4 regions of the Spongiactinospora sp. 9N601 genome follow, and region 4 is predicted to be linked to each of the others. Evidence: riboswitches for the same ligand, from Rfam matches in the RefSeq annotation. Region 4 holds a riboswitch; each other region holds the start of a gene.

Evidence for each region. A riboswitch is a leader RNA that binds a small molecule or an ion and turns the genes downstream of it on or off. The one in region 4 is predicted to bind cyclic di-AMP.
Region 1: another riboswitch for cyclic di-AMP. It lies ahead of ACH34R_RS17790 (NlpC/P60 family protein); the one in region 4 lies ahead of ACH34R_RS01750 (C40 family peptidase).
Region 2: another riboswitch for cyclic di-AMP. It lies ahead of ACH34R_RS31110 (CHAP domain-containing protein); the one in region 4 lies ahead of ACH34R_RS01750 (C40 family peptidase).
Region 3: another riboswitch for cyclic di-AMP. It lies ahead of ACH34R_RS25590 (coiled-coil domain-containing protein); the one in region 4 lies ahead of ACH34R_RS01750 (C40 family peptidase).

The regions. Positions count from the first base shown of each region.
Region 1 is NZ_JBIRBB010000007.1:79,918-84,298, forward strand. Features, by position in the region: gene ACH34R_RS17780 (RDD family protein) at 189-1,361, opposite strand; gene ACH34R_RS17785 (amino-acid N-acetyltransferase) at 1,466-1,975, opposite strand; cyclic di-AMP (ydaO/yuaA leader) riboswitch at 2,367-2,510, shown strand; gene ACH34R_RS17790 (NlpC/P60 family protein) at 2,516-3,634, shown strand; gene ACH34R_RS17795 (LuxR C-terminal-related transcriptional regulator) at 3,841-4,041, opposite strand; gene ACH34R_RS17800 (TetR/AcrR family transcriptional regulator) at 4,262-4,381, shown strand, end outside.
Region 2 is NZ_JBIRBB010000014.1:216,969-221,349, forward strand. Features, by position in the region: gene ACH34R_RS31100 (class II 3-deoxy-7-phosphoheptulonate synthase) at 1-785, opposite strand, end outside; gene ACH34R_RS31105 (SSI family serine proteinase inhibitor) at 899-1,315, opposite strand; gene ACH34R_RS31110 (CHAP domain-containing protein) at 1,506-2,153, opposite strand; cyclic di-AMP (ydaO/yuaA leader) riboswitch at 2,161-2,315, opposite strand; gene ACH34R_RS31115 (hypothetical protein) at 2,545-3,615, shown strand; gene ACH34R_RS31120 (DUF6716 putative glycosyltransferase) at 3,612-4,381, shown strand, end outside.
Region 3 is NZ_JBIRBB010000010.1:354,233-358,613, reverse strand. Features, by position in the region: gene ACH34R_RS25610 (MFS transporter) at 1-21, shown strand, start outside; gene ACH34R_RS25605 (50S ribosomal protein bL37) at 58-135, opposite strand; gene ACH34R_RS25600 (DeoR/GlpR family DNA-binding transcription regulator) at 305-1,105, shown strand; gene galT (galactose-1-phosphate uridylyltransferase) at 1,102-2,181, shown strand; cyclic di-AMP (ydaO/yuaA leader) riboswitch at 2,252-2,401, shown strand; gene ACH34R_RS25590 (coiled-coil domain-containing protein) at 2,405-3,418, shown strand; gene ACH34R_RS25585 (MarR family winged helix-turn-helix transcriptional regulator) at 3,422-3,934, opposite strand; gene ACH34R_RS25580 (M50 family metallopeptidase) at 3,977-4,381, opposite strand, start outside.
Region 4 is NZ_JBIRBB010000001.1:410,791-415,171, forward strand. Features, by position in the region: gene ACH34R_RS01740 (glycosyltransferase family 4 protein) at 1-456, opposite strand, end outside; gene ACH34R_RS01745 (M48 family metallopeptidase) at 453-1,706, opposite strand; gene ACH34R_RS01750 (C40 family peptidase) at 2,006-2,521, opposite strand; cyclic di-AMP (ydaO/yuaA leader) riboswitch at 2,625-2,806, opposite strand; gene ACH34R_RS01755 (hypothetical protein) at 3,177-3,428, opposite strand; gene ACH34R_RS01760 (cold-shock protein) at 3,744-3,953, opposite strand; gene ACH34R_RS01765 (NlpC/P60 family protein) at 4,231-4,381, opposite strand, start outside.

The DNA of each region.
Region 1 (4,381 bases), on a different contig from region 4:
CGGCACGCGCGGGCACGCCCGCGCCGATGATGGCCTGTCCCGTTTCTGCCCCAATTTTGCGGGTCAAGTCCGTCTTCATCTGGACACTTCACTGAACACGAAATAGGGCCGGTGGGGATCCACCGGCCCTATGGGCGGCCCGGCCGGCCACTGACCGGCCCGGACACCGAACTTCTCGCTCTTGACGCCTACCTGGCCTTGACGACCATGGTCATGGCGAACTTGTCGCTGAGGGTCTGCTGCAGCGGCTTGTCCCAGAACTGCCACAGGACGTTCACCAGGACGCCCAGGCCCAGCAGGTAGCCCAGGAAGGGGACGCCGTAGAGAACGTACGGCCCCCACAGGGAGCCGGCCCGCTTGAGGGCGGTCGTCGAGTCCAGGCCGCCGGAGCCGGTGGCGCCGGACACGGGGACCACACGGATGCCCATGGCCATCTTGCCGACCGTCTGACCGCGCATGCGGGTCATGACGACCTCGTAGACGACGTAGAGCAGTCCCCCGATGACCGAGGTCATGATGCCCGCCAGCAGGAAGCCGCCGCCGAACTCTCCCGTCGTCGGGTTGTAGGAGGTGATCAGGAGGCTGCTCAGGATCAAGCTGAGGATGAAGTTCACGACGCCGAAGATCGCGCCGTCGATCAGCCTCGCCACGAGCCGCTGCCACCACTCGGCCAGCGGGGCCGTCGGCGCCCCGTAGCCGGGCGCGCCCCACGGCTGCTGGCCGTAGGCCTGCTGCTGCGGGTAGCCCTGCTGCTGAGCGTACTGCTGCTGCTCGTAGCCCTGCTGGCCGTACTGCTGGGCGTGACCCTGGTCGTAACCGGACTGCGGGTAACCCTGTTGCTGCCCGTACTGAGCCTGCTGTCCGTAACCCTGTTGCTGCGGGTAGCCCTGCTGCTGGCCGTACTGCTGCTGCTCGTACCCCTGCTGCCCGTACTGCTGCTGGCCGTAACCCTCCTGCTGCCGGCCATAGCCCTGTTGCTGGCCGTAGTCCGGCTGCTGCTGGGCGTACTGCTGCTGCTCGTACTGCTGCTGCCCGCCGTAGCCCTGCTGCTGCTGCGGGTAGCCCTGTTGCTGGCCGTACTGCTGTTGTTCGTAGCCCTGCTGGCCGTACTGCTGCTGCTGCCCGTATCCGGGCTGCTGGCCGTACTGCTGGCCATAGTCCTGGCCGTACTGCTGGCCGTACTGGGGCTGCTGCGGGTTGGATCCGGGGTCGGCCCGGTAGCCGCTCACCATGGTCGCGTCAGGATCGGAAGGCCCGCCCTGACCCTGCTGGTAGTGGCCGTAATCAGGGTTCCCCGACGATCGCGCCGCGTGGTTGCGCTCGGGGTCGTCCTGCGGATACGGCGGTTGTCCCGTGCTCACCGCGTCACCTCGCTTCGACTGCGCATGCGGCGTCGTCAGGCGCACATGCATTGGCTGCTGCACAACGTATCGATATAGGGATCAACAGTCACCTTTCCCCACGGTCAGCCCCTGGGGTCCGCCTCAAGGTGCAGGAGCATTCGCGTGTTGCCCAGTGTGTTGGGCTTGACATGTTCAAGATCGAGAAACTCCGCCACACCCTCGTCGTACGAGTCCAGCAGCTCCGCGTAGACCTCGGGGGCCACCGGTGTGCCGTTGATGGGGCGGAATCCGTGTTCCGCGAAGAAGTTCACTTCAAAGGTCAGACAGAAGACGCGTTCAAGGCCGAGGTCGCGGGCCGTGGCGATGAGCGCGGACACCAGGCGATGGCCGATGCCGTACCCCTTGAACGCGGGATCGACCGCCACCGTGCGGATCTCCGCCAGGTCTTCCCAGAGCACGTGCAGGGCCCCGCACCCCACCACTCTGCCGTTCAGTTCGGCCACCCAGAACTCCTGTACGTCTTCGTACAGGGTCACCGTGGCCTTCTTCAGCAGCCGCAGCCCCGCACCCGAGTAGATGTCGACCAGCCGGCGAATCGCGCGCACGTCAGCGGTTCTCGCCCGCCGGACGATGACCTCACCGCGTGCCCTCTCGTGCCCCTCGCCACGCGTGACAGGCCCGCCGGGCCCCTCCGTGACCTGCTCCATGGAGGTCCAGCGTACGTGCTTCCCCCTTCCCTTTACGGCTCCCCCGTAACTCAGTCCCCGATCGTAACGAGACACGATGAGCGACATGCCGGTCACGGTGAGATTCGTGATGCTTCGACATGTTCCGCCGTACGGCCCGGCCGCCCGACACAAGCCGCGGACCTGCCTAAACACCCACAGACCCAGACAAATCAGCAAATATGATCATCAGAAGTCGTGATCTCGTCGTGATACTTCGGTTGTGAAAGCTCTACAGACTTCGTGGTTCTGGTTGAGCGCGAACCACATGTGCACTAATGTCCAGGCCGATGTCAGCCATCGCTGACCGCCGAATCCCCTGCGGGGAACCGGGGACCCACCACGCCCCTGGGGTGAATCCGAGCCGGCCGTACGGCGGCCCGGTAGGGCTCCTCCGGCCCGAACCCGTCAGCTAACCCGGTAGGCGTCGATGAGAGGAGCTGGTCGGTGACGCGCACGCGCAGCCGTGGCGGAAAGCACGCGGGTGGCAGTGTTCGTTCCGGTTCGGGCGGCGGCGGGCCGCGGCGCAGGGGGCCCCGAGAAAGCGCGGAAACGGCTTCTGAGGGCACGGGGAGCACGGGCAGGCGTACCGGCCTGGCCCGCCTCGCGGTCGTCACGGCCGCGTTCCTGGCGCTGAGCATCGGCACGCCGCTGATGGCGGCGACCGCCGATCCCAAACCCTCGCTGAAGGAGCTGTCGGCTCAGGTCGAGAAGCTGCACGAGGAGATCGGCACGCTGACCGAGCGGTACAACGGCGAGCGGGTCAAGCTGGCGCAGGCCAAGCGGGCCGCGGACCTCGCCAAGAAGACGCTGGCGACCAGTGAGTCCGACCTCGCGGGCAAGCGCCAGAAGGCCCAGCTCCTGGCCCAGAACGCGTACATGAGCGGCGGCCTGGGCCCCGCCATGGCCCTGGGCGCGACCGGCGACGCCGACGCCTTCCTCGACCGCGCCGCCACCACCTACGCGCTCGAACAGCAGCAGGGCGAGCAGGTCGCCCAGGTCACCAAGGCCATGGAGACCGCCGAGCGGGCCCGGGAGAGCGCCAAGGCCCGGACGGCCGAGGTCACCGAGCTGGTCGATGAGATCGAGGGCAAGCGCGACAAGATCAGCAAGCTGGTCGAGCAGGCCGAGAGCGACCTGTTCAAGGAGGCCATGCGGCGCTCCGGCAGTTCGGCGGGCAGCCGGGTCAAGGTCGAGGTGCCCATCCCCGGCGACGGCAAGGCGGCGCAGGCCGCACGGTACGCGCTCACCCAGCAGCTCAAGCCGTACGTCTGGGGCGCCGAGGGCCCCAACGGCTTCGACTGCTCCGGCCTGGTTATGTGGGCATACCAGAAGGTCGGGATCAGCCTGCCGCACTACACCGGCGACCAGTGGACGGCCGGCGCCCATATTCCCCGGGAGGAGCTACGCCCGGGCGACCTCGTGTTCTTCTACAGCGACCTGCATCACGTGGGCATCTACATCGGTGGCGGGATGATGGTGCACGCCCCCCAGACGGGTGACGTCATCCACATCGCCCCCATCGGCAACCGGCCGTATGCCGGGGCCGTGCGGATCGCCGACTGACGCGCTCCTCCGCGGGTCTTACTGGGCGGCCCGAGTGCCGTGTCGTGCGGAGGCGCGGGTGAGGGTCTGCGCCGGGTCTGACGTCGGATACGGGCCCGGTCGGCCGTTTTCGGCCGTGTGCGGTGTTTCCGGCCGACTGTGCGGAGTCCGGCCGGGAAGAGCAGGCGGTGACGTCCGGTCAGTGCGGGACCGGCGGCGCCGCCAGATCAGATGAGTTGACGACGTGCCGCCCAGGCGACCGCCTCGATGGCGGTGGCCACGCCGATGCGGTCGCAGATGCCGCGCAGGCGGCGCCGCACCGTGCGGCCGCTCACATCGAGCCGGCGGCCCACGCGGTCAACCGTGACCCCTTTCGCCAGCTCGGCGAGCAGGAGCAGGTCGTCGTCGCTGAGTCCGATCCCATGCACCTCCGTAGTGTCATCGTCGTGAAGGAAATCCACTCTTGGATAAGCCATCGGAGCCCCCTTCAGCCAACCACGGAACTCGACGATGCCCGGCGTGAGTGTGGTCTGTCTCTCGTCGTCGTCGTGAACGGTAAACGGGATTGAGAAAGGTCGTCAAGCGGCGACGGTCATATGAGTAGCCCACGCTATTGACATAGCGCTCGCTATGTGGAGTACTCACGATATGGGACCGCCTTTACGGTTGACCCGGGCGGCGGCCAAGGCCCGCACTCGTGAGCTGCTACTGGCCGCAGCCGCCCAGGTCTTCGCAGAGCACGGGTACGCCGGGGCCTCGGTGGACGAG
Region 2 (4,381 bases), on a different contig from region 4:
ACCATGTGCGCCGACACGTCGTACGGCAGGCCCGTGCGCGAGTCGATCCGGGTGAGCGCCCGGTCGTAGTCCAGGATCAGCGCCTCGTGCGAGGAGTAGAACTCGACCGTGTGGAACTCCTCCGGGTCGGCCCCGCAGGCGCGCATGAAGGCGAGCGCCTGGTCGATCTCCCTGGCCAGCCGCTCGTAGCGGCGGCCGGCGGGGGAACCGGCCACGAAGTCCTGGTTCCAGGCGTGTACCTGGCGCAGGTCGGCGTACCCGCCCTTGGTGAAGGCGCGGCAGAGGTTGAGCGTCACCGCCGCCGAGTGGTAGGCCCGCAGCAGCCGCCACGGGTCGGGCGCGCGGGACTCGGGCGTGAAGTCGAAGCCGTTGACCATGTCGCCCCGGTAGGCGGGCAGCTCGACGCCCTCGCGCACCTCGGTGGGCTTGGAGCGGGGCTTGGCGAACTGCCCGGCCATCCGCCCGATCTTGACGATCGGCACCTTGCCCGCGTACGTGAGCACTATCGCCATCTGCAGCAGGGTCTTCAGCTTGTTGCGCACCGCGTCGGCGGTGGCGCCGGCGAAGGTCTCGGCGCAGTCACCGCCCTGCAGTACGAACGCCTCCCCGCGGGCCACGGCGGCCAGCTCGCTCTTGAGCTGGTCGCACTCCCCCGCGAACACCAAGGGCGGAAGGCCGGCCAGCTCGGCCACGACCTTGTCCAGCTCGCCGCGGTCAGGCCAGTCGGGCTGCTGCGCCGCGGGCAGCTCTCGCCAGGAATCCAGATGGATCGATTCTGCGCTCACGGCATATCAGGCTATTGCACAGGACGGGGTCAACCAGCCAGATGTCCGCACAATGAGAAAGCTCTTTGTACGCCGGAGCCCCGCCGTATACCCCCGCCGCCCGAGCCGGCCGGTCAGCCGGGGATGAGGGTGGGGGAGGCGGCGGCGCCCTGGGCGCAGGCGGCGTTGGGGTAGTGGGCGTGGAAGCCGACGATGCGGCCGTGCCAGCTTCCGCGGATCTCGACGCGGACGGGGGTGTGGCCCCCGACGCAGCGGGCGGATCGGTAGCGGGTGCGCAGCACGCCCAGGTCGCCATCGATGGCCCGCAGGTGGTCGCAGGCGGTGCGGGCCTCGGGGTGGGTGCCGCCGTCGGGGTCGCAGAACAGCGACCAGTGGCGGGTGTGGTCGGCCATGAGGTCGTGCCGGGTGATGCCCAGCATGGACTGGGGGACCTTGGCCTGTGCGGGGAAGGCGGCGGCGAGGGCGGCGGCGGCCACGGCCGCCGCCGAGAGGGTGACCACGCCGCGGACCGGCGGGCGGGCGGTTGACACGGGCCACCTCCTAGCGGTAATACTCACAGTCACTTTACCACTACGAGGAGTTCTCATGAAGCGCTCCCGCCGCCCGCGCCCCGCGAGACGGAACGGCCCCGTGCCACGGGGTCACCGTGGCACGGGGCCGTAGGGTTCCGGGGTGGTCCCGCCGCCCGGGATCGGGGGCGTGGCCAGGTCGGGGCGAGGGTCAGGCGGCGTAGTCGGGGTAGCCGTAGCCGACCACCTGGCTGGTGGGCCGGGTCCGGACCTCTACCCTGCCGTTGCCCGTGTTGCCCTCGATGGTCTTGATGGTTCCGTTGCCGTTGTCCTGCACGACGAAACCGACGTGGTCGATGTCATCGAAGCGCTTGCCGCCGTTCCAGCCGAAGAACACGACCGCGCCCGGCTTGGGCGCCGTGCCCCAGCGCTGGTTCTCGCTGAACCACTTGGCGTGCGTCACGGTGTAGGCGTCCCATCCGACGGACGGACGGACGCCCAGCTCCTCGCCGACCCAGGAGACGAACATCGCGCACCAGGGCGCGTTGGCGTACGCGTTCACGCTGCCGCCGTCACGGGCGACCGTCTCCAGGGCTCGCGGAGAGGACATGTACCACTCATGGAACTTCGTGCCGCCGCCGGCGGCGTTCTCGCTGACGCCGACCTGTGAAAGGGCCAGGTTGATGACGTCCTGGGCCTTGACGGCCCGCTGGGTCTGGGTTGTGGCCGCCTTGGTGTCGGTGGGGGTGTCGGCGTGCGCGGCCTGCACACCGGTCAGGGCGCCGGCGAACACCGCGGTGCCCAGCGCGGCGCCGAGCAGTCGGGTCTTCCCGGCATGGGCGATCCGATGAAGGAACATAGGGGACTCCTTGCTTCCATGCCGCCTACCGGGTTAGCTGACGGGTTCGGGCCTGGAAGTCGGCCCTACGGCTGGCCGCCCGAAGGCGGGCCTTGCCGATTCACCCCATGGGGGAGGTTGGGTCCCCGGCTCCGCGTATCGCGGACTCGGCGGTTGCGCCCCGGCTGGAGGGGGTTCCTGCCGTGACTGGGCGCTATGCAGTTTGCAAACGTCGCGGCAACGCTCTGACCTGCGACGCAGGGGGGGCTCTGCCGCAAACTCCGTGAAAGGTAATACATGGTGACATACGAGGGCAAATCGGGCAAAGCTCCTACACACCGGAATCTCGTATTCCGGGTGTTCACTGAGGCTTCCCGGGCTCGTAATCCCCCGTGGCTAGGGTGATGACGTCGTGAACGGGTCATCACCCGGCGTGGAGGAAGGTCGGCGGCGCCACGTGCGGGAGCAGGGGTCGGCCGTGGCCTGGGTGGAGTCACCGCTGCAGATGCTCTGCGCCGTGGAGGCCCACCATGCGGGCCTGCTCGGAAGCGGGACGCGCATCGTGCCGCGGGCCAAGCTCCCTGCCCTCGCCGCCACCCGACGTGAACTCAACCGTCTGGGCCTACCTGCGCATTCCGTGATCGATTCAGCCCAGAGCGAAATGCCGCGGCCCTCGCGCGGCGGCACCTGGGTGGTGGGCGACGCCTTCTCCGGCAAGGTCCAGTTGCGCCTGCTGGCCGGTACGGGTCGCCGCGTGGTCATCGTCGATGACGGCCTGGCCACCATCCGCCTGCTCGAACTTCTCAGCGGCCACGCCCTGCCGCCCCTGCTGCGCGCCCGTCCGGTGGGCTCCGGCCCGGTCCGCGGCCTCCTGCGCGCGGCGCTGGGCAGGGCCGCCGGCCTGCGGCTGCGCCTGGCCGCCCGCCGGGGCAGGCTCTCGGTGTTCACCGCGCTGCCCGTGCCCGCCGAGCTGGCCGACGCCGTACGCGCGACCGGCGCCGAGCTGCTGACCCACGACTTCCCATGGCTGCGCGCCCGGCCCGACGAGCCCACCCAGCCGGGCGAGCGCACCATCGTCCTCGGCACCTCGCTGGTCCGCAACGGCCTGATCCACCGCGACCCCTACCTGTGCTGGCTGGCCGGCCTGGCCGAACGCAACCCCGTCGCCTACTTCCCGCACCGCCGCGAGGACCCCGCCGACCTCGACCTGGTCAGGGGACAACCGGGCGTCCACGTGTACGACGGCGGGGCCCCCGCCGAGATCACGCTGCGCGGGCTGTCTCAGGGACAGCGCGTGGTGAGCCTGCCGTCCACGGCCGTGACCTCGCTGCGGGTGCTGCTGTCCCCGCGCGGCGTGCCCGTGGAGACCGTTGATGTGCCCGACGAGTGGTGGACCGCCGACGCGGCGCCGTCCCTGCGTTCGCACCTGCAGATGTTCGCTCATCACGATCACGGCACTCACGACATTGGAGTCACATCTTGAAAGTCCTGGCGGTGGCCGACTCGGACTCGTATCTGAAGTGGGCCGCGTGCCTTCTCGACGGGCTCCCCCCAGGTGACGAGGCACTGCTCACCCTGATCAGGACCCCGATCGCGCCCTCTTCCGGGCAGATCGCCGCGGCCATCGCGGGGACCCGCGCCGCGGCCGGGGAGGGCCTGCCCGAGGTGCTCACCGCCCGGCGGCTGCGCCGGGCCGCCGAACGCTTCGCCCCCGACGCGGTACTGCTGGCCTGCACCGGCCCGGTGGTCGACGTGCTGTGCGCCGAGACCCTGGAGGGACTGCGCCCCCGCCCGGTGTTCTTCTCCGGGCTGCCCGGCATCTCCGTGCCCGCCACCGAGAAGGCATGGCGGTTCCGCAGCGGGTGCGACCTGTTCATCGTGCACAGCACCCGCGAGGTGCGCGAGTTCTCCGCGCTCGGCGCCGAACTCGGCGGCGGCGGCGCGGTCGGCCTGGCCAGGCTGCCCTTCCTCGGCCAGGGCGCGGCCGGCCCGGTCTCCGGCCCCCGCGACCGCGTGGTGTTCGCCACCCAGGCCAAGGTGCCCAAGCGGCGCGAGGAGCGCGAGTCGATCCTGCTGGCCCTCGCCGAACTGGGGGAGCGGCGGCCCGACCTCGACGTGGTGGTCAAACTCCGCGCCCGCGACACCGAACGCCAGACGCACAACGAGCGCTACCACTACGAGCGGCTGTGGATGGAACTGGCCGCCCAGGGCCGGGTCCGCGGCGGAGCCGTGCGGTTCGCCGACGGGCC
Region 3 (4,381 bases), on a different contig from region 4:
GACACCGCCACGTCGGGCTGAGCCGCCCCGCCGGCACGGCGGCGGGATGGCGCCTTGTCAGCGGGCCGTGGGCCGCCTGCCGTGGTTGGCCTTCTTCTTCTTCCGGGCCCGGTTCTTGCGCGCGCGTCGTGCCATCGTTGCGACACCGCCCTTTCCTCCGGTTGCGGATACTCCACCCCTTGCCCGCTCAGGCCGTCCGGCAAGCCTTCCCGGGCAGGCCGTTTCCGTCGGTACCGCGCACAAACCAACAAGAGCTCTCCGGAGCACATGTCATAATTTGGTGGAATCTGTTGGAAGGGGTGGGATGCTGGCCCAGCAGCGCCGTCAGGCGATCCTTGAGCGGGTCCGTGCCACCGGCGGCGTCCGCGTCGCCGACCTGGTGCGCGAGCTCGGCGTCTCCGACATGACGATCCGCCGCGACCTTGAGGTCCTCGCCGAGCGCGGGCTGGTCGACAAGGTGCACGGCGGGGCCACCACGACCGGCCCCGGCTCCACCGAGGAGCCCGGGTTCACCGCCAAGTCCGCCCGCCAGCAGCCGGAGAAGGACGCCATCGCCCGTGCCGCGGCCCGGCTGGTACGGCCCGGCACCGCCATCGCGCTGTCGGCCGGCACCACCATCTGGACCCTCGCCCGCCACCTGGTCGAGGTCCCCGAGCTGACCGTGATCACCAACTCGATCAGGGTCGCCGACGTGTTCCACCGGGTGCCGCGCGCCGACCGCACGGTGGTGCTCACCGGCGGGGTCCGCACCCCCTCCGACGCGCTGGTCGGCCCGGTGGCGGTGGCCACGATCCGCCAGCTGCACGTGGACACCCTGTTCCTCGGCGTCCACGGGATGAGCGCGCGGGCCGGTTTCACCACGCCCAACCTGCTGGAGGCCGAGACCGACCGCGAGCTGGTCGGCTGCGCCCGGCGGCTGGTGGTCCCGGCCGACCACACCAAGTGGGGGCTGGTGGGCATCAGCACCATCGCCGAGCTGGCCGAGGCCCACGTGGTCATCACCGACGAGGGCCTGCCCGCCCATGCCAGAGACGAGCTGGCGGCCTCCGCCGGGGAGCTGATCATCGCGGCCCGGGAGCCCGCGGACACGAGGGAGAGCTTGTGAAGCGCACCGTCACCGAGCTGGCCGACGGCCGCGAGCTCATCTACTTCGACCGGCGCGAGGACGCCGACCGCGCCGCGCCGGACAAGCGCGACCTGCCGCCCCGCCCGCCCGCCTCCGAGCTGCGCCGCGACCCGCTCACCGACGAGTGGATCGCCATCGCGGGCCACCGGCAGGGCCGTACGTTCCTGCCTCCGGCGGGCGAGTGCCCGCTGTGCCCGTCCGAACCGGGCAGGCTCACCGAGATCCCGGCCGCCTCCTACGACGTGGTGGTCTTCGAAAACCGCTTCCCGTCCTTCTCTGACCAGCCCGGCGGGCACCCGGTGGTGGGCGGGCTGAGCGAGGCGCGGCCGGGGACCGGGCGCTGTGAGGTGGTGTGCTTCACCGACGACCACGACGCGTCCTTCGCCGACCTGGCCCCCGGCCAGGTCGAGCTGGTCATGGCGGCCTGGGCCGACCGTACGGCGGAACTGTCCGCGCTGCCCGGCGTCGAGCAGGTCTTCGTCTTCGAAAACCGCGGGCCGGAGATCGGCATCACGATCGGCCACCCGCACGGGCAGATCTACGCCTATCCCTATGTCACGCCGCGGACCCGCCGGACCTTGGAGGTGGCCGCCCGGCACGCCGAGCGCACCGGGCGCAATCTGTTCGCCGACGTGCTGGCCGCCGAGCGGGAGGCGGGGGTGCGGGTGGTCGCGGCGAACGACCACTGGACGGCGTTCGTACCGGCCGCCGCGCGCTGGCCGTACGAGGTGCACATCTACCCGCACCGCCGGGTGCCCGACCTTCGCGGGCTGGACGCGGCGGAGCGGGCGGCGTTCGGTCCGCTCTACACCGGCGTGCTGCGCGCGCTGGACGGGTTGTTCGGGGTGGCCATGCCGTACGTCGCGGCCTGGCACCAGGCGCCGGTCGCCACCGGGCGGGAACTTTCCCACCTCCACATGGAACTGTTCAGCATCCGCAGAGCGTCCAACAAGCTGAAATACCTGGCCGGGTCGGAGTCCGCGATGGGCGCGTTCGTCAATGACGTGTCGCCCGAGGAAGCCGCCCGGCTGTTGCGTGCCATGGTCACAACCTGATTACCAGATCATTCCGGTTTGATGTCGCATTGCCATGCGTTTACCACTACTATCCACACGCAGCGGCCGCAACGGCCGACCGCCTAATCCCGGGCGCCTCGCCCGGGAACCGGGGACCCAGAAGCACCTGGGGTGAATCCACGGCGGCCCCCCGTCCGTGGTAGGGCACCCTCCTGCCCGAACCCGTCAGCTAACCCGGTAGGCGTACAGGAGAGGAGTGTGCGTGGCGGCATCGTCCCCCACGTTGTCCCGCACGTCGATCCCCGCGTCCCGTCCCTGGCGCGCCCGCGCCGTCGCCGCGGCCTGCGCGCTGGCCACCGCCGGAAGCTTCGCCCTGCTTCCCGCGGCCGGTGCGGTCGCGGCCCCCAAGCCGAGCAAGGCCGAGCTGAAAGCGCAGCTCAAGAAGCTCGGCAAGAAGGTGGACGGGCTGATCGAGCAGTACAACGCCAAGCGCGTCGAACTCGCCGGCGCCAGGAAGGCCGAGAAGAAGGCCAAGACGCGGCTGGCCTCGGCCGAGTCGGCCTTCGCCGGCGCCGCCGACCGGATCGGCGACATCGCCGGGATGCGCTACCAGGGCAGCGACACCAGCCTGCCCACGCTGATGTTCGGCCAGGGGATGGGCGGCGCGGCCGTCCTGACCCAGATGGCCGCCGAGGAAGCCGCCTACCTGAAGGACTTCGCCACCGCGCGAGACGAGCGGAAGAAGGCCGCGCAGGAGGCGACGGCGCTGACCGCCCGCATCGCCGAGCAGGCCGACGACGTCGAAAAGCGGCGCAAGGAGGCCGAGGACCTGATCGACGAGATCGAGAAGCGGCTCGACAAGCTCATCCCGACCGGCGTGGGCAGGCGCGGCGACGGAACCTGGGCTCCCCAGTTGCCGACCGGCGCGGAGAACATCACGCCCCGCACCCGGGTGATGCGCGATGAGATCAAGGAGCGCTTCGAGCTGACCTCCACGATCGGGTGCTACCGGTCAGGTGGCGGCGGGGAGCACCCGCTGGGCCGGGCGTGTGACTTCATGCTCAGCACGGGCGGGACCATGCCCTCCGCAGCCCGGCAGTCGCTCGGCGACGCCATCGCGCTGTGGGCCATCAAGAACGGCGGCAAGATCGGCGTGAAGTACGTCATCTGGAAGCAGCGCATCTACACGATCGGCGGCTCGGGCTGGCGCGGGATGTCGAACCGCGGCAGCATCACCCAGAACCACTTCGACCACGTGCACATCTCGATGCACTAGGTGTCAGCCGGCCAGGGCCTCGGCGATCACGTGGTCGAGGCGGGCCGGGTCGGCGGGGCGGGCTCCGGCCGCCTCCGCGAAGCGGGTGATCAGCCGCGCGAAGGCCGCGCGGTCCTCCTCGCTCCAGTCGGCCATGAGGCTGTCGAGGTAGGCCCGGCGGTGGCGGGTGACGGCGTCGAGCACGCGCCGCCCCGCCGCGCTCGGCACCAGCCTGACCCTCCTGGCGTCGATCTGGGACGGCTCGCGCTCCACGAAGCCCGCCGCGATGGCGTCGTTGACCAGCCGGCTGGCGGTGGAGGGGTCGACGTCCATGTGCTCGGCGACGTTGCCCACGGTCACCTCGGCGGACTCCTTCCCGAGCCGGGAGACCGCGCCGACGACCATCACGTTGGACATCTGGATGGGACGGGCCGGGTCGCCGGCCTTGCGCGCGCGAAGCGGCCTGGCCCACATCCGGCGCAGCCGGAACAGGGCGACGTCGATCGCGACACCAGGCGCGGTCCGCTGTGCTTCCACGCTGTCAGGCTACCATCATTTGTGTGTAGCCTACATATAAGCTCATCCCGACAGGCGGACCGGGTTCACCACGTCGGCGTACACCAGCAGGACCGCCATCACGACCATCACCGCCGCCACGCCGTACGTTAGCGGCAGCAGCTTGGCGATGTCCACGTAACCAGGGGCGGGCCGCCGGGTGAGCCGGGCGAACCCGCGCTTCAGGCCCTCCCACAGCGCGCCCGCGACGTGCCCGCCGTCCATCGGCAGCAGCGGGAGCAGGTTGAACACACCGATCGCCAGGTTGAACCCGGCCAGCAACTGGACGAAGAACGCGATCTTGTCGCGCACCGGCGCCTCGGAGGCGGCGATCTCGCCGCCGATGCGGCCCGCCCCGACGATGCCGATCGGGCCGTTGGGGTCGCGCTTCTCGCCGGAGAACGCGGCCTCCCACACGCCGACCATCTT
Region 4 (4,381 bases):
GGTCACCACGTCGGCGTGCGCGCCGATCCGCGCGAGCACCTGCCGGGGGCCCGGCAGCCGCGCCCACGACGCCTCGTGGCCGTGGGTGAGCATGACGACCCGCCTGGCCCCGGCCGCGCGCAGCGCCGGGGCCAGCAGCCCGAGCGGCGCGGCAGCGCCGAACACGACCGTCTCGATCCCGTGCAGCCGCACCAGCCCGGCCGCCCGGCGGGCCACGGCGGGCAGCGGCAGCATCAGCGCGCCAGGGTGGCGCACGACCTGGTACGGCTGGCGGCCGTCGAACGCCTCGCACCCGGGCCAGCGCGGCGCGTAGACGACCACGGAGCCGGGAGGGCGGTGCATCGCCAGCCCGTGGACGAACGCCTGAATCCCGCCCGGCCGGGGCGGGAAGTCGTTGGTGACGATCAGCGTCCGGGCGGCGCCGTTGGGCTCCGGCCGTAGGCCGGGCGGCGTCATGGCTCCGGCACACGATCGCGCAGCGCCCACGAACGGGCGGCGGCGATCCGCTGGGGAGCCGTGGGGTGGGAGGAGTAGAGCAGGTATTCAAACCGGTCGGGGTCGAGGTCGGCGATGTTGGTGAGCGCCAGCCGCCGCTGCATCGCCACGAACGTGCCCGGGTCGCGGGTCAGGTCCAGCGCGTGGACGTCGGCCCTGGCCTCGATGTGCCTGCTGACCAGGTTCTGGCCCGGGCCGGACAGGAAGGCGGCCAGGCTCATCAGGCCCATCAGCAGGCCGACCGCCCGGGGGTCGGCGATCGAGGGCACGGCGGCGCGGCGGCGCGGCGCGCCGGCCGAGGTCACCAGGTAGAGCAGGATCACACCCCAGGCCGCGCCGAGGCCGCCGATCAGGGTGCCGGAAAGGACGTCGTCGCGCTCGGCGTGACCCAGCTCGTGCGCCACGATCAGCTCGATCTCGTTCTCCGGGGCCTTGAGCAGCGTGTCGTAGACGACGATGCGGCGGGTCGCGCCGAACCCGGACACGTACGCGTTGAGCGCCGTGGTACGCCGGGAGGCGTCGGCGACCAGCACGTCGTCCACCGGCACGCCGTCGCGGCCGGCCATGGCCAGCAGGTCATCGCGCAACCGCCCGGCCTGCATCGGCCGGAAGTCGTTGAAGATCGGCTCCACCACGACGGGGTAGACGAACGAGGCGGCCAGCGTCAGCGCGAACGCGCCCAGGGCCGCCGGAATCCACCAACGGGCGAACCGCCGCGCCAGCGCGATCAGCACGACCACCATGAGCGCGGTGAGCAACGTGCTCACGGCGGTGTTCTTCAGCCGGTCGGCGCTCCAGGACAGCCAGGTCTGCGTGGAAAGGCCGTACTCGCGGAGGTAGGTCTCCGACCAGACGCCGAGCGGCCACCGCAGCAGCTCCACCACCACCGTGAGCGCCACCACGCCGCCCACCGCCTTGACCCACCAGGGACCGGGCACGCGGCCCACCACCCGCGCCCCGAACGGCGTCGCCACCAGCACCACGGCGAAGACCAGCCCGAGCGCGAGGGACAGATAGGCGGGCGCGCTGAGCGCCGCGTCGAACGCCTGCGACCGGGCGATCTCCGCCGCGGTGAAGTCACGGGCCGGATCGGCGGCCACCTCGGGCGCGCCCGGCGGCAGCGCCCGCCACGGCGTCGTCACCGCGACGATCCCGGCGAGAGCCAGGCCGAGCACCACCAGTGCGGCCCATGCCGCGCGCAACCCCCGCACGTCAGCCACTCCCCCCGCCGGCGCCACATCTAGTAGCGCATTCTCCAGGATCGGCCGGTCGCGGGGCCACACTTGCGCGTCCACGCCGTGTCCGCCGGCCGGCAGTGGAGCCTATTCAAGCGGATGGAAGCGTCTCCACGGCGGGTCCAGGTCTTTGCCGCCGCGCCGGATTTCCACGATTGCGGAGAAATGCGGGTGATCACCGTCGATCACGAAAAAGCGGCCCCGTCCCACCGGAGGGGAACGGAAGGACGGGGCCGCCTTCGCGTCGGCGGTCTCCGGAAAAAGCGCCGCCGGAACTAAAGGCCCGGCCGTACGGCGCCGCTGAAACTCGCCTTGCGCCAGCCGCTCAGCTTCTCGACGCGGACCGTCTTTCCGCTGCTCGGCGAGTGGACCATCTTGCCGTCGCCGACGTACATGCCGACGTGTCCCTTACCGCGGAAGAACAGAAGATCTCCCGGGCGCAGGTTCTTGAAGGACACCTTCTTCTTGATACGGGTGTACTGGCTGTACGTCACCCGGGGAAGACGCACTCCGGCCTTCTTCCAACTGAACTGAACGAGGCCAGAGCAGTCGAAGGCGCTGGGGCCGCTACCTCCCCACCGATAGGGGTCGCCGACCTGTTTCTTGGCCACCGAAACGGCCTTGGCGGCCTTGATCCGCTGTGTGGCGGCCCTGCTGAGTTTCTTGGCCGCCGGCACCGCGGAATTCTCGCTCTCCGCCTCGGCGGGGGACGGCGTTTCCGCCGGGTCGGTCTGCATGGCGGTCGGTTCGATGGCGGCCGTCGCCTCCGCCGCAGTGGCCTGCAGCGACATCGTCACCACCGAGGCGGTGACGGTGAGGGCCGCGCCGCCGAGGGAAAGGCGGACACGGTGAGACGGCCGTGAATCATACACGGATGCGGACAGGATCGCTCCTCAACTCTTCCACGAACGCCTACCGGGTTAGCTGACGGATTCGGGCGGGGAAGTTCGCCCTACGGCGCTCATGCGCCGATTCACCCCAGGCCGTTTCCCGCAGCGAAACGCTCGGTGCGGGACGGGCCCATTGGGTCCCCGGCTCCATGCCTCATGTCTGCATGGATTCGGCAGGGTCACCACCCGGAATCGGGGGGTACGGCACGCGTCGCGGCGGACGGGCGGTGACCAAGCGGATCTCGCCATTCAGAAAACGACACCGGCGGATCCGGGCCGATGTCGTGCGGCGACTTGGCATGTTCGCCGCGATGCGAGAAGGTACTCCCATCGCCATATTCCGGCAAAGGGCCGACAAAGCGCGGAGATCGAAAAGGCCCTCGTTGATCTCTCGAATCCCCCGCGCCACATGGGGTTCCCGGCGCCCGATGTGACACTGCTCACATATCGGTGAATCATGTAACAGAGATCACATATGGCCACCGTGGCTCACGATCTTCACTCCCGTCACGAGAGGCGTTTTTCGCGAACTCCGCAAAGGGCGCGGTAAGCCGTGCTAGGCTCCAGTCCCACTGGAAGTCCCACCGAACAGGAGCGACGACAGGGCGACCGGGTGCCGGCGGGAGGCCGCATCGAGCGGACCGGAAAGCCGTACGAGCGGGCCGTCCACGCGGGCGTCCCGGACGACCACCCGAGGGAGCGCGACGCCATGGAGGCCGCCCTCGCTGTCACCAGAGGCCGCGTCCCGCGCGAGCCGCCGCCGTTCGAGCAGGTACCACGACCTCGGCCACACCGCGAGCGAGAGCAAGGCACCGTCCTGACAGGGCTGCCACCCAAGGCCGTCCAGAGCGACGATGAGCGGCCCGTGCCGCCCTGCGGCCTCGTAGCGGCCAGAGCGCGCCTGGAGGAGCCGGACGATCGGCCTCCTCCCCGGAGTGGCGGCCGACCGCTTCGGGCTGATCTACATCGCCCTGGCCGGCGATGCCCGCTCGATCATCGGGGCCCACCGCGCCGGGGGCCGAGGCCCTGAAAGAGGGCAAAAGAAAACGGCCAGGCCGCTCGTGCGACCTGGCCGTGATCTACCCGGCGGGCACGCTCGCGCGGCCCGCCGTCCGACCCGGTGTCAGGCGGGGACGATGTTCTCCGCCTGCGGGCCCTTCTGCCCCTGGGTGATGTCGAAGGCCACGCGCTGGCCCTCGTGCAGCTCACGGTAGCCGCCCTGGGACACGATGTTGGAGTAGTGAGCGAAGACGTCGGCGCCGCCGCCGTCCTGCTCGATGAAGCCGAAGCCCTTTTCCGAGTTGAACCACTTCACGGTTCCGGTAGTGCTCATGTCGTTTCTCCTTCTGACAGGTGCAGAGACGAAGCCCGCACCGTGCGAACCCCGTGTCGCCGCGATGACCCCCATCCGGAGACGCCCGGAAAAAGAAAAGCACCTGAGCTGTCACAACGCGTCAGGTGCACAAGTAATCTTATGGGTACCACAACTGCAACGTCTTCAACTTACCACGCCCGCCATGCGCCTGTGCAGACTCTCGTCACTCCCGGCGAGAGCCGCCAGGAACGGCGCAGCGGGGGCGCCGGCGGCACCCCCGCGCGACCGGGCACGATCAAGGGCGGATGGCTCCGACGAAGCGACCAAGGCCGTAGGAGCCGAGGCTGACGACCTTGATGACGTCGCCCGTCTGCGGCGCGTGGACCATCTTATTGTTGCCGGCATAAATCCCGACATGGCCGAGCCCGTGGCTGAACAGCAGGTCG